DNA from 2 places in the Nonomuraea salmonea genome. Region 2 is predicted to be linked to the other one. Evidence: riboswitches for the same ligand, from Rfam matches in the RefSeq annotation. Region 2 holds a riboswitch; the other holds the start of a gene.

Region 1 (7,352 bases), on a different contig from region 2:
CAACGCCTTCACCTACTCCATGGCCCAGAACCTGGTCGAGCGGGGCATCCGGGTCAACGCGGTGGCGCCTGGCCCGGTGTGGACGCCGCTCATCCCGGCCACGATGCCGGAGGAGAAGGTGGAGAAGTTCGGCCAGCAGGTGCCGATGGGGCGACCCGCCCATCCGGACGAGATCGCCCCCTCGTACGTGTTCTTCGCCTCCGACCGGCTGTCCTCGTACTACACGGGCGAGGTGCTGGCCCCGATCGGCGGCGAGACGCTCCCCGGCTAGCCGCGGCCTGGGCACTTGGTGGCGTCACTCCACGTAGATCGTGCCGCCGAGGCGACGGAACTCGGCGGCCTTCTCCTCGAAACCGGCCCGCCTGATGTCGTGGCTGATCCGCATCGAGCAGAACTTGGGGCCGCACATCGAGCAGAAGTGCGCGGTCTTGGCGGGCGCGGCGGGCAGCGTCTCGTCGTGGAAGGCGCGGGCCGTGTCGGGGTCGAGCGAGAGGTCGAACTGGTCCTCCCAGCGGAACTCGAAGCGCGCGTCGGACAGCGCGTCGTCCCACTCCTGCGCCTTCGGGTGCCCCTTGGCCAGGTCGGCGGCGTGCGCGGCGATCTTGTACGTGATCACGCCGGTCTTCACGTCGTCCTTGTCCGGCAGGCCGAGGTGCTCCTTGGGGGTGACGTAGCAGAGCATGGCGGTGCCGAACCAGCCGATCATGGCGGCCCCGATGCCCGAGGTGATGTGGTCGTAGCCGGGCGCGACGTCGGTGACGAGCGGGCCGAGGGTGTAGAAGGGGGCGTCGTCGCACAGCTCGCGCTGCAGGTCGACGTTCTCCTTGATCTTGTGCATGGGCACGTGTCCAGGGCCCTCGATCATGACCTGCACGTCGTGCTCGCGCGCGATCACGGTCAGCTCGCCCAGCGTGCGCAGCTCGGCGAACTGGGCCTCGTCGTTGGCGTCGGCGATCGAACCGGGCCGCAGGCCGTCGCCGAGCGAGAACGACACGTCGTAGCGGGCCAGGATCTCGCACATCTCGGCGAAGTTCTCGTACAGGAAGCTCTCGCGGTGGTGCGCGAGGCACCAGGCGGCCATGATCGAGCCGCCGCGCGAGACGATGCCGGTCTTGCGGCGCACGGTGAGCGGCACGTGCGCGAGCCGCACGCCCGCGTGCACGGTCACGTAGTCCACGCCCTGCTCGCACTGCTCGATCAGGGTGTCGCGGAAGACCTCCCACGACAGCTCATCCGGCCGGCCCTTGACCTTCTCCAGCGCCTGGTAGATCGGCACGGTGCCGACCGGGACCGGGGAGTTGCGCAGGATCCACTCGCGGGTCTCGTGGATGTCGTCGCCGGTGGACAGGTCCATGATCGTGTCGGCGCCCCAGCGGGTGGCCCAGGTCATCTTCTCGACCTCCTCCTCGATGGAGGAGGTGACCGCGGAGTTGCCGATGTTGGCGTTGATCTTCACGAGGAAGTTGCGGCCGATGATCATGGGCTCGGTCTCGGGGTGGTTGACGTTCGCGGGGATGATGGCCCGGCCGGCCGCGACCTCGTCCCGTACGAACTCCGGCGAGACGCCCTCGCGGACCGCGACGAACTCCATCTCCTTGGTCACCAGCCCGCGCCGCGCGCAGCCGACCTGGGTGACCGGGTGCCCGGCGGCCCGCCGCTCCTCGATCCACTCGGCCCGGCGGCGCGGCAGGCCCCGCCGCAGGTCGGGCTCGTAGGAGGGGTCGGTGTACGGGCCCGAGGTGTCGTACAGCGTCACCGCCGTGCCGTTCGACAGGTTCACCTGCCGCATCGGCACCCGCAGCTCGCCGCTGTAGATCTTGGAAAAGCGCGCGTCAGTCATCGCGCAAACTCCCTTCGCCGGCATTACCCGGAGCAGGTTCTGGCGGTCGGCGGCTGGCAGCCGTCCTCTCAGCCCGGTCTCCACCGGGCTCCCGCGTTGGACGGCGGTGATCGTACCCACGCGGGGCTGGATCCCAAACCAGGGCGAAAAGGTTTGGCGGGGCTTCTCAGCGGTACGGACCCCATCAGGGGAAACATGATGAGAATCGCCGCTGTCGCAGGACTACTCGTCGTGATGGCCGCATCCGGCGCCACCGCCGCCGCCGGGGACGGCATGCAACAGCACGAGGTCAGCCAGGAGCAGTTCGACACCCTGCTGGCCCAGTGCCGCTACTCCGATACCGGTAAGGCCAAGTGCCGCAAGAACGTCAGAGAGCTCTATCGCGTCGGCCGTACCGATCCGTCGCTCGACTGCCGTACCTACTCCGGCGTGACCGTCTGCGGCACGCTCAAGCTCAGCAAGGCGGAGCGCGCGTGCGTCCGCGACTCCGAGGCCGTGGGACTGTCGTTCCGCCGCGCCGAGGTGGAGTGCTACACCGCGTCCTGAGGAGCCGAGTTGATCATCGTAGGTGTGGACGGCTCCCGTGCCGGCCTGGAGGCGGCCGGCTGGGCCGCCACCGAGGCCGTGCTGCGCCAGGTTCCGCTGACCGTCGCGCACGTCGTGCCCAAGTGGGTGTGCGAGGAGGACCAGCCCGTCCGTTACGCCGAGGTGGCGCGGTGGATGCGCGAGGAAGCGCGCACCGTGCTCACCTCCGCCAAGGACCGCGCGCTGCGCGAGCGGCCCCAGGTGCGTGTGGAGACCGTCCTGCTCCCCGGCGATCCCCGCGCGGCCCTGCTCAAGGCCGCCGCCGACGCCGAGCTGCTGGTCGTCGGCAGCAGCGGCATCGGCGGCGTGCGCGGGCTGCTGGTCGGCTCGGTCGCGTACGGGGTCGTCGCGCACGCCGAGACGAACGTCGTCCTCGTCCGCGACCGCCCCGCCACGCCCGGCGAGGTGGTGGCGGGCACCGACCTGTCCGAGTGCGCCGAGCAGGCCCTGGAGTTCGCCTTCGCCGAGGCCGAGCTGCGCGGGGCGCGGCTGCGGGTGGTCCAGGCGTGGGCCTGGCCCCAGCCGGGCGGCTTCGGGCCGGCCGACCCCGAGAGCGAGCAGGGCCACCTGCGGGCGCTGCACGAGGCGCTGTCGCCGTACCGCGCCCGGCATCCCCGCGTCGAGGCCGTCGCCGAGATCGTGCACGGACATCCTGTGGACGTGCTGAAGGAGGCGGCGGCCGGGGCCGAGCTGCTGGTGGTGGGCTCGCGCGGGCGCGGACAGCTCGCCGGCATGCTCATCGGATCCATCAGCCAGGCCATGCTGCACCATGCGCCCTGCCCGCTGGCGGTGGTACGCGCCGCCGCCTGAAAGTTACATGCGTCCCCGCAGCTCATGCCCGCGGTCCTGACCTTCAGCTTCCCCGTTCCGCCTGCCGCTCCTTACGATCTGCGCAGGCTGACGACGGGAGATCGGACGATGCGCGCAATCGGCGCCGTGCTGGCGGGGATGGTGACCGTGATCGCGGCCGTGCTGTTCGCGACGACGCCGGCCGAGGCGGCGGCCGTACGCATCATGCCGCTCGGCGACTCGATCACCGGCTCCCCCGGCTGCTGGCGGGCGATGCTGTGGAACCGGCTGCAGAGCACCGGCCACACGAACATCGACTTCGTCGGCACGCTGCCGCCGCAGGGCTGCGGGGTGGCGCACGACGGCGACAACGAAGGCCACGGCGGCTATCTCGCCACCAACATCGCGAACCAGAACATGCTGCCCGGCTGGCTCGCGGCCACCCGGCCCGACGTCGTGCTCATGCACCTGGGCACCAACGACGTGTGGAGCAACATCGCGCCCGCGACGATCCTCGGCGCGTTCACCACGCTGGTGAACCAGATGCGGGCGAGCAACCCGAACATGCGGATCCTGGTCGCTGAGATCATCCCGATGAACCCGGCCACCTGCCCCGACTGCGGCCGGCGCACCGTGGCCCTCAACGACGCCATCCCCGCCTGGGCCGCCGCGACCTCCACCGGCCAGTCGCCGATCACCGTGGTCGACCAGTGGACGGGCTTCAACACCGCCACCGACACCTACGACGGCGTGCACCCGAACGCGGCCGGTGACCAGAAGATGTCCGACAAGTGGTACCCGGCCCTGGTCGAGGCGCTCGCGGGCACCCCGACCCCCACCGTCACGCCCACCGTCACACCCACCGTGACACCCACCGTGCCGGCCGGTGACTGCGCGGCCGCGTACAAGACGACCGGGCAGTGGCAGGGCGGCTTCCAGGGCGAGGTGACCGTCACCAACACCGGCGCCGCGCCGATGAGCGGCTGGACGGTGAGCTGGACGTACGCCGACGGTCAGCGCGTCACCCAGCTCTGGGGCGGCACACTGAGCGCGAACGGCTCGTCCGTGACCGTGCGGAACGCGGCATGGAACGGCTCGCTGGCGCCGGGGGCGTCCACCACGTTCGGCTTCCTCGGCTCGTCCACCGGGGCCGGCACCGCCCCGACGCCCACCTGCGCGATCTAGGACTGCGCCTTGATCACCGGGGCGCCCTCGCTGGCCTGCACCAGCACGAACCCCTGACCCCTGAACGCGAGCTGCATCGCCTCACCGCTCCCCCGGCCGATCAGCGCGCCCACCTTCATCGTCCGGTTGACCCCGACCTGCAGGGAGGTGCTCCAGCACACCGCCGACTGCCCGTCCGCGAACGTCGGCATGCGCGCCGCGTCGAGCAGCACCGGCGTGCCGTGGGTGGTCACCGCCACCCACCCCGTGCCGGTGATCGTCGTGTTGAACAGCCCGCCGGCCGCCATGCCCGCGCCCTGGACCCGCTTGATGTCCCAGGACAGCTGCGGCTGGAAGGCCAGCAGATTACGGCCGTTGACCGTGATGCCCTCGTTCTCCAGGTAGAACAGGTGGATGTCGTCGGCGTTGTCGGCGAGGTAGAGCAGGCCCTGGCCGCGTACGCGCATCAGCGCGGCGCCCTCGCCCGTGACTGCCTTCTTGAACAGCTTCCCGAGCCCGCCGCCCTCGTAGTCGAAGTCCATCTCCCCCTGGAAGGCGACCATCGACCCCTGCTTGGCCAGCACGTCGTCGGGGAGCTGGACGCGCAGCATCTTGCCGTTCTCCAGGGCGAACCCCGGCGGCAGCTGCTGGGAGCCGAGATTGCCGAACACCGAACTGCGCACGTCCTCATGACCTTTCGCCTGCGGGCACCGTATGGAAGGACCAACGCCCGCCGCCGTCCGCCGGTTCCCCCGCGACGCCGGGCAGGGTAAGCGCCGAGTGGGCCGGCCGCTCCATCGGGACGGGGTCGGCGGTGAGGTCGCGCAGCATCGCGTCGCGCCGGTCCATCGCCTCCTGCGTCGCGGGGAACATCACGCTGCCGCCGCCGTCCACGTGCGCCTGGTTGAGGGTGACGAACTCGCGGGTGTCCCGCTCGTACGCGGCGAACGCCTCCTCGTGCCCCGGGTGCACGGCCAGCGAACGGGCCAGCATGTACGCCCCGACCAGCGCGAGGCTGGTGCCCTGCCCGGTCAGGAACGACGGCGCGTACGCCGCGTCGCCCACCAGCGCCACCCGCCCGCTCGACCAGGCCGGCATGCGGATCTGGCTGACCGTGTCGAAGAACAGGTCGTCCGCCTCCCGCATGGCCGCCACCAGGTCGGGCACCCGCCAGCCCGCGTCCGCGAAGGTCGCGGCCACCAGGTCGCGCTGCGCGGCAGGGTCGCGGAAGGCGCCGAACGGCGGGTCCTCACGCGCGAAGTTGAGGAACCCGTGCACCTCGTCGCCGTCGCCCGCCGCGTAGAGCACGGCGGCCCGGCCCGGCGTGCTCCACAGCACCCCCTCGTGGGCGAGCCCGAGGATGTTCGGCATGGTGAAGCCGGCGAAGCAGTGGCCGAGGTAGTGGTGGAAGCGATCCTCGGGGCCGAACACGGACTCCCTGGTGCGCGAGTGCAGCCCGTCCGCGCCGATCACCACCTCGTACGTCCGCCGCCTGCCGCTCGCGAACGTGACGTCCACGCCCTGCCCGGTCTCGGTCATGGTCGCGATGGAGTCGCCGAACACGAACTCCACGTCGTCGCCGACGGCCGCGTGCAGCGCCTCGGCGAGGTCGCCGCGGCGTACCTCCAGGTCCTGGCCCGCCACGCTGCCGTCGATGAGCCGCGGATCGACCACCGCCACCTCGTCGCCCGCGACGTCGAGGAACGTGAACTTGTGCATGTCCACGTGCGCCGCGCGCAGCCGCGGCAGGATCCCCATGCGGCGCACCACCTCAAGCGCGGTGCCGCGCACGTCGATCGGGTAGCCGCCGCCGCGCAGCCCGCCGGCCTTCTCGACGAGGGTGACGGCGAAGCCGTAGCGGCCGAGCCAGTACGCGAGCGCCGGGCCCGCGATGCCGCCGCCGGAGATCAGTACTTCACGCTTCGATGTCATGCCTGGACTTCCTTTCGCCTGAACGTGTGAACGAGGAGGGACGTGGCGGTCACGACGCCGGCCAGGACGAACCCGAGCACGAAGCCCGACTCCCCCGGCACGCCGGAGACCGGGTCGGTGCCCGCGGTGAGCAGCACGGCGCTCGCCTGGATGCCGAGCGCCGATCCGACGACTCTGGCCACCAGGACGAGGCCGGTGGCGATGCCGGTGTCCGCCTGGGCGACGGCGCCGGTCGTACCGGTGAGCATGGCCGTGACGCAGAGGCCCGCGGCCAGCGCGATCACCGCCTTGCCGACGACGAGCTGCCAGAGCTCGGCGTGCGCGGCGGCGAGGACGAGCAGCGTGGCCGCCATGACGGCGATCCCGGCGACGGCCACGGGACGCGAGCCGTACCGCCGCACCGCGAACCCGGCGATCGGGCCGCTCGCCGCCGAGGTGATGAGGCTGGGCAGCAGGAGCAGGCCGGTCGCGGTGGCGCTGATGCCGAAGCCGTAACCGTCGCCCGACACCCCGAAGAGCTGCGGGACGAGGTACGTCGCGGACGCCGACCCCACGCAGACGACCAGCGTCATCACGCAGGAGGTCCACATGCCGGGCGCGGTCAGCATCGCGAGGTCCACCATCGGCGCCGCCGCCCTGCGCTCGACCAGCACGAACGCCGTCCCGAACCCGATCGTGACGATGACCACCGCGACGATGACGACCGGCCGGGCGCCGATCTCGGGCAGGATCGCCAGACCGGCCATCAGGGAGAGCATGGTGCCGCTCAGCAGGGCGAGGCCGGGCCAGTCGACGCCCGCGCCGGGCCGTCCGGCCGGGTCACGCGGCATCACCCTGGCCACGGTCACCGTGGCCGCGACGATCACCAGCGTCGGCAGCCCGAACATCGCATGCCGGGACAACCCCTCCGCCAGCGGCCCTGCGATGAGCGTCCCGACCATGCCGCCGCCGATGAACAGCCCCGTGACCAGCCCGATCGCCACCTGCGCGTCCCCCGGCGGCAGGTATTTGCGGACCAGGATGAACGACAGCGGCAGCACGC
Region 2 (7,352 bases):
TTGTACACATTGGAAGATAGATCAGCGCAACCGTGACCACCTCGTTACCGCATCGGTGTGTCGGATCCGATAGTGGAAGAGCCCCTCAATACGAGCCGCATTCTGGTGCCTCCTCCTGGTCGCGAATGAGCGCTGACATCTCCTCCCTGTGCCCTGGCGAGACTGCGGACGATGTAGAGACCGAGCCCCACTCCACCAAACCGTCTCCGGTCGCCGCTGTCCACCTGGACGAAGCGTTCAAAAACCCGCTCACGGTCAGGCGGGGCGATTCCGACTCCCTCGTCGTCCACGACGACGACCACGTTGTCGTCCTCCGGCCAGGCCGCCACGCTGATCAGCCCGCCCTTGGGCGAGTACTTGAACGCGTTCTCCAGCAGCTGCCCGAGCAGGATGTCGGTGGCCAGCGCGTCGCCCAGCACGTACGGCAGCCCTTCGGGCACGTCCACCTCGACCCGGTGCCGGTCCGACAGCTCGGGCAGCCCCAGCGTGGCCGCCACGATGCGCTCCCCCAGGTCGAACTCCTCGATGCGCACCTTGAGCTCGTCGGCGCCGGCCCGCGCGCCGAGCAGCAGGTGGTCCATGAGCACGCCCAGCGACCTCGCGCGCTCGGCGATCGTGTGCACGGCCGAGCGGCGCGCGGGGTCGCTCATGTCGTCCCAGCGCGAGTCGAGCGTGCTGGCGAAGCCCCGCACGATGGTGATCGGCGTGCGCAGCTCGTGGCTGGTCGTGGCGAGGAACAGGTCCTTGGCCTCCTCCAGCTCCTTGGCGGCGGTCACGTCGCGGAAGTCGACGACCACCTCGCCGGTCTCCTCGATCTGCGCGCTCACCACGTCGAGCCAGCGCCCGTTGTCGAGCTGGAAGGTGCCCTTCTCGCCGGCCTTGGGCAGCGGGAATGGCGGCGGGCCGCCGATCACGGACTCGGCGGGCAGCGCGGTCAGCTCGGCGGCGGCCGGGTTCCAGCGCACCACGAGGCCGTCCTGGTCGAGCACGGCGATGCCGTCGGCGCTGGCGTCGAACACGGCCCGCTCGTGCGCCCGCTGCCGCACCGCCTCCTGGTAGGCGACCGCGTTGCCGACCGCGATGCCGGCGTGCCCGGCCAGCAGCTCCAGCAGCTCCAGCTCCAGGTGTCCTGGGTTGCGGCGGGCGAACAGGGCATAGAGAGCGCCGTACGGCCGCCCGCCCACCGCGGCGAGCCCCAGCGCGATCGTGTGCAGGCCCTTGAGCTTGGCCCACACCAGGTCGTCGAGCCCGTGGGACTCCAGCATCACGGTCTTGCCGGTGCGTAAGAGCTTGTCCACCAGGCTCGTCCGCAGGTCGGTGGTGGTGCCCCTGATCGCCTCCGGCAGCTCGTACGTGCTGACCAGCCGCAGCCGCTCGCCTTCGATGAGCACGAACCCGCCCGCGTCCGCCCCGGTCAGCTCGGTCAGGCTGGCCGAGATGCGGTCGAGCACGGCCGACAGCTCAAGGTCGGAGTTGATGTCCCCCACGACGTCGGTGAGGCGGGCGACCAGCCGGGCGCGGCGCGCCATGCGGTGCTCGGCCATCTCGTCGGCCCTGGCCGGGTGGTAGGCGCACACGTAACCGGCGACGGCGCTGCCGAGGCGCAGGGCGCTGATGTCCACCCGCAGGTCGAGCACCCGGCCGTCGGCGTGGAGGCGCTTGGTGCGCAGCGACACGGGCTCTCCCGTACGTACGCGCTCCAGCACCGCGTTGTGCTCGGCGCCCAGCTCGTCCGGCACGATCGGGGCCCGGCGGCCGAGCAGCTCGTCGGCGCTCCAGCCGAACATGCGCTCGGCGGCGGCGTTCCACACCAGCACGCTCTGGTCGCGGTCGAGCGCCACGATGGCGTTGGGCGAGCTGGCGAGCGCCGCACGAGCGATCTCATCGTCACTACCGGCCCATTCGTCCCCCACTACTCCATAGTGCACGTGGCGCGGTGGGTGCGTCGGGCGATCCGTCCGATACGCTGCGGTCACGGTGATTCCCGGCAGGTGGGAGGGTGAGGGGTATGTCGAGCAACGATCTCGATGCCCTGCTGCGGGTGACCTCCAGCACCTATCGGGGTGAGACACCACCCGACATCGCGTTCGGCACCTACGACGGCGCGGTGGGCAGGATGGTGCTGGCGGTGACCGGCAAAGGCATCGCGGCGTGCAGCTTCGAGGCGGAAAACGACGTGTTCGAGCTGATCACCCGGCACGTGGGGCGGTTCATCGGGCCCGACGCGCGGCGGCTCGACCCGGTGCGCAGAGAGCTCGACGCTTACTTCTCGGGGCGGCTGCGGACGTTCGCCACGCCGGTCGACCTGACGCTGGCGACGCCGTTCGCCCGTACGGTGCTGCAGAAGACCATGGCGGTCCCCTACGGCACGACCACGACGCTGGAGGAGATCGGCGAGAGCATCGGCAGGCCGCGCGCGCTGCGGGCGATCGGCAACGCGCTGGCCTCCAACCCAGTCTGCGTGATCGTGCCCTGCCACCGGGTCCTGCGCGAGGACGGCGGGCTCGGCGACTACGCCGGCGGCGCCGCCGCCAAGCAGCACCTGCTCAACGTCGAGCAGCGCGCGACCGCTGGATGAGCCCGATGAGCAGCGTCACCAGCGCCGCCACCAAGGCGCCGCCGAGCGCGCCGTTCATCCACGACTGACGCACGAAGCCGAGCGCCTCGCGCACGCCCGTCCAGAGCGCGTCCCACTGCGGGAAGGTCGGCGTCGAGGTGGTCAGCCAGTACGCGGCGAAGCCCAGCGCCCAGGGCACCAGCATCGACCAGCGCGACGGTGCGTCCTCGGCGGTGTTCCAGCCCTCGCCGCGGCGCAGCACGAAGTAGTCGACCGCGAGCACCGCGAACATCGGCACGAACACGGCGCCGATCACGCCGAGGAACACGCCGTAGGAGTTGACGTCCGCGAAGAGCGCGATCACGACCGTCACCACGCCGATGGCGGTCGAGAGGATCCGGCGGTCCACCCGCGGCATCAGGTTCTGCAGCGACATGGTGGTGGAGTAGACGTTGGCGAAGGACTGGTCGGTCTCGCGCAGCACCAGGATGCCGAAGAACAGCGCGCCCAGCGGCACCGCCACGAACGGCGTGAACACCGACGTCGCGTCGGCCAGCACGCCGTCGGCGCCCGCCAGGGCCACCGCGTAGACGCCGAGCCCCAGGCAGGCCACCTGGGCCAGCGTGTAGCCGCCGACCACGCCGGTGAACGCGGCGCGTCCCGACCGCGAGTGGCGGGCGAAGTCGGCCGCCATCGGCACCCACGACACCGACAGCGCGATCACGTAGTCGACGGCGGCGGGGAAGGCCGTCCAGCTCCCGCCCTCGGGTGAGGGGGCCTCGCGCAGGAAGAACACCGCGAACCAGACCATCGCCACGATGACGCCGACGGTGACGTAGCGGCGCAGCAGCCGGATCGAGCCGAGCGGCCAGACGGTCAGCGCCGCCGTCAGGACGCCCGCGACGAGCACCCACACCTGGTACGGCACCGACGGGAAGATCGCGCCGGCCCCCTTGGCGATCACCCACAGCTCGAAGGCGCCCCAGCCGATCATCTGGATGATGTTCAGCAAGGTCGGGACGTAGGAGATCCTGGCCCCGAACAGCCCGCGCAGCAGCACCATGGCCGGCTTGCCGGTGCGCGTGCCCGGGATGGCCGACAGGCCCACCATGGCGGTGCCGATCAGGCTGCCCACCACGGTGGCGACCAGCGCCGCCGCGAGGGTGAGCGGCGCATTGCCCAGCGGGTCGAGCAGCAGCAGCGCTCCGGAGAAGCCGAGGAGGCTGACCCCGAGGTTGGCCCAGAGCGCGCCCTGATCGAGCACGCCCAGGGTCTTGGGCGCCTCGCCTTCGAGGGTCAGCGGAACTTCTTCGACGCCGTGCGACATCGCACACTCCCTACGCCGGCATTACCCGGACAGGTTCAGGCGGTCGGCAGCGGATGCATTGCTGCCCTCTCAGCCCGGCGACCCCGAGCTCCCGCGACGATCTGTAGTTTGCGCCCTTATCTTGCCTTAGAGAGGGTCAAATCGCCATAGTGGGCGACTTACGCCACAAAAGGCTCCTGGCCCGTCTCGCTGACCATCGGCTTCTGCGCGGCCTCCCACGACTGCATGCCGCCGCCGACGTTGACCGCCTCGCGTCCGAGCTGGTTGAGCCACGCGGCGACCTGCAGCGACCGGCCGCCCACCCGGCAGACGACATAGACCGTGCGGTCGCCGGGGACCTCCTCCACCCGGCCCTGGATCTGCGTCATGGGGATGTGGACGGCCTGCGGCGCGTGGCCCGCCAGCCATTCGTCCTGCTCGCGGACGTCGAGCAGGTAAGCGTCTGCGGGCACGGCACTGGCCTCGATCTCAGGAACGGTCATGACTCCATCATGGCGTGCCCGAAGCCGTGCACCGGACGCCCGCACCTACTTGAGCAGCTTGGACAGGCGGCGGTCGGCCAGCGGCTTGCCGCCGGTCTGGCAGGTCGGGCAGTACTGCAGCGAGGAGTCGGCGAACGAGACCTCCCTGATCGTGTCGCCGCACACGTCGCACGGCTGCCCCGCACGGTTGTGCACCCGCAGCCCCGACTTCTTCTCCGCCTTGAGATCCTTGGCCGCGAGCCCGTGCGCGCGCTCGACCGCGTCGCGCAGCGTGGTCACGATGGCCTCGTGCAGGTCGGCGAGCTGCGCGTCGGTCAACGTCGCGGCGATCTTGAAGGGCGACATCTTGGCGGCGTGCAGCACCTCGTCGGAGTAGGCGTTGCCGATGCCGGCGATCACCTTCTGGTCGCGCAGCAGGCCCTTGATCTGGGTGCGCTTGCCGCCCACGATGCGCTTGAGCGCCTCGACGGTGAACGATTCGGCCATCGGGTCGGGGCCGAGGGCGGCGATGCCGGGCACCTCGTCCGGATTTTTCGTGACATAGACGGCGAGGCGCTTCTGCGTCCCCGCCTCCGTCAGCTCGAACCCGGGCGCCAGCCCCTCGTCGTCGGGCGCCAGCCGCACGCGTACGGCCAGCGGCCCCTTCCCCGGCCGCACCGGCTTGGCCCCCGACAGGTCGTCGCGCCAGCGCAGCCACCCGGCGCGGGCCAGGTGGATGATCAGATGCAGCCCGTCGCAGTCGAGGTCGAGGAACTTGCCGTGCCTGCTCACACCGGTGACGGTCAGCCCGCCGAGCGAGGTGACGGGTGGGTCGAACGTCTTGAGCGCCTGGATGGCCACCACGTCGATCCCCGCGATCGCGCGGCCCACGGCCCGCTCACGCAGGAAGTGGGTGAGCGACTCGACTTCGGGAAGTTCGGGCATGCCCCCAGAGTACGGCCCGCACGGAACTGTCCCCAGAACGGGAGCCATCGGGTCGTTAGGGTCAAGTGCATGACCGTGACGATCGCAGAAGAGCTCCTCCTCCTGGCACTCAGCGAGGACAAGGGCAAGCTCCTCATCAACGCGGCCACGCTCGACCTGGCGCTCTCCGGCGGCATCCTGGCCGAGCTGGCGTTGGCCGGCCGCGTCACCAAGGACGGCAAGAAGCTGGCCGTCGCCACGCCCGACCCGGTCGGCGACCGGGAGCTGGACGCCGCGCTGGAACGCATCGCGAACGACAAGGCGCGCACCCCGGAGTGGTGGGTGCGCAAGCTGCAGACGGACGACCTGCGCGACCGCCTGCTCACCCGCCTGGCCAACACCGGCGTGCTGGCCAGAGAGCGCACCAAGGCGCTCGGCATCTTCACGGTCACCCGCTGGCCCGAGCTGGACTCCGCCGTCGAGGCCGACATCAGGGAGCGGATGACGGCCGTGCTCGCAGGCGCCACCCCCGACCCCCGCACGACCGCCCTGATCGCGCTGGCCAAGGCGGCCGGGCTCGACCGCAAGGCGTTCCCCGACGCCGGCAAGGCCCGCGTCAAGGAGCTCGCCAAGGGCGACTGGGTGGCGGACGCGGTGGCCCGCGCCATCGCCGACATGAACGCCGCCGTCGTGGTCACCACCGTGACGTGAGGCCCGTCAGCCGGCGTCCACGACGTCCTTGGGCACCGGCTTGTCCTCCTTCAGCGCGTTGAACAGCGCGAGCGCCTTCGTCCTGTCCCACTTCACCGCGTCACCGCTGGCCACGCGCTCGGTGCCGCCGAACGGCACCACCGTCGTCACCGGGCTGTCGCCCATGGCGAGCCCCAGCGACAGCATGTTGAACGCCCCGGTGCTCGAGTCGACCTCGACCGCGTCGGTGGCGCTCGCGGCCAGCGGGATCGCGGTGAACGGGTTGAGCAGCACCCCGGGGCTCGCCGCCTTCTTCACGACCGCGCTGAGGAACTGCCGCTGCCGCTTGGTCCGCTCGAAGTCGGGCAGCGCGCCGCCCTTGCGGGTGCGTACGTAGCCGAGCGCCTGTGAGCCGGTGAGCACCTGGGTGCCCTTCTTCAGCTTGAGCCCTGCCTTGGGGTCGTTGACGGCGGCCCGTACGTTGATCTCGACCCCGCCCACGGCGTCCACGATGTCCACGAACCCGGCGAAGCCGATCTCCATGTAGTGGTCGATGTGCACGCCGGTGGCGTTCTCGACCGTGCGGACGAGCAGCTTGGGCCCGCCGAAGGCGTAGGCGGAGTTGAGCTTGTCGCGCCCCCTGCCCGGGATGGTGATCGCGGAGTCGCGCGGCAGGCTGACCAGCGTGGGCGCGTCGCTCCCCTCGGGGATGTGCAGCAGCATCATCGAGTCCGTACGCTGCCCCGCGGCCCGCCCGGTGGCGAGCTTCTTCCGCTGAGCGGCGGTCAGACCCTTGCGGCTGTCTGAGCCGACGAGCAGCCAGTTGGTGCCAGGCGTGTCGGCGGGCCGCCCCTCGTACTCGTCGAGCACCCCTTCGATGCCCGTCAGCCGCGAGTTGACCCAGAAGAACAACCCCACCCCGGCGACGAGCAGCAGCACCAGGAACCCGGCGGTGATCGACAGGATCGCCTTGCCGGAGATCTTCTTACGCGGCCCCTTGGGCGGCCCCTTGGGAGGCCGCGGCTCGGCGGGACCACCGGACCGCGAGCGAAGCGGCCTGACCGGGCTCTCGCCGGCCCGCTCGCGCCCGTAGACCCTGGAGGACCCCCTGCGCGGCGGAGCCTCCGCAGGGCCCTCTGGGGCGGCGGTGGGAAGCTTCTGGGTGGGCGCCCCCGCCGCAGGCACGGGGCCCTGCCCTCCTGGCGGCGTTGGCCCTCCGGGCGGGATCCGGTGCGCGGGCGCTCCTCCAGAGCGCAGGCCGTCACCGGGCCGCGGTGGCAGCGGGCGGCCGTCGCCTGGCGAGCGGTAAGCCCGCGTCCGGTCGTCCTCAGACACTTCGCCTTCTTCCCCTCGGTTTGTCATAAACGCTACGTCCAACCCTCGCCAGTGAAGA

The links. Region 2 has a riboswitch for thiamine pyrophosphate ahead of ACFFR3_RS36240 (purine-cytosine permease family protein). Riboswitches for the same ligand answer to the same signal wherever they lie in the genome.
Region 1: another riboswitch for thiamine pyrophosphate. It lies ahead of thiC (phosphomethylpyrimidine synthase ThiC); the one in region 2 lies ahead of ACFFR3_RS36240 (purine-cytosine permease family protein).

Annotation. Positions count from the first base shown of each region.
Region 1 covers NZ_JBHMCF010000003.1:424,740-432,091, forward strand. Annotated here, with positions in the region: gene ACFFR3_RS03200 (SDR family oxidoreductase) at 1-271, shown strand, start outside; gene thiC (phosphomethylpyrimidine synthase ThiC) at 296-1,840, opposite strand; TPP riboswitch at 1,833-1,945, opposite strand; gene ACFFR3_RS03210 (hypothetical protein) at 2,036-2,386, shown strand; gene ACFFR3_RS03215 (universal stress protein) at 2,396-3,235, shown strand; gene ACFFR3_RS03220 (cellulose binding domain-containing protein) at 3,344-4,399, shown strand; gene ACFFR3_RS03225 (AIM24 family protein) at 4,396-5,061, opposite strand; gene ACFFR3_RS03230 (FAD-dependent monooxygenase) at 5,066-6,310, opposite strand; gene ACFFR3_RS03235 (MFS transporter) at 6,307-7,352, opposite strand, start outside.
Region 2 covers NZ_JBHMCF010000040.1:254,143-261,494, forward strand. Annotated here, with positions in the region: gene ACFFR3_RS36230 (sensor histidine kinase) at 45-1,913, opposite strand; gene ACFFR3_RS36235 (methylated-DNA--[protein]-cysteine S-methyltransferase) at 2,009-2,578, shown strand; gene ACFFR3_RS36240 (purine-cytosine permease family protein) at 2,547-3,884, opposite strand; TPP riboswitch at 3,875-3,989, opposite strand; gene ACFFR3_RS36245 (rhodanese-like domain-containing protein) at 4,043-4,366, opposite strand; gene ACFFR3_RS36250 (Fpg/Nei family DNA glycosylase) at 4,412-5,290, opposite strand; gene ACFFR3_RS36255 (GOLPH3/VPS74 family protein) at 5,360-5,980, shown strand; gene ACFFR3_RS36260 (LCP family protein) at 5,987-7,144, opposite strand.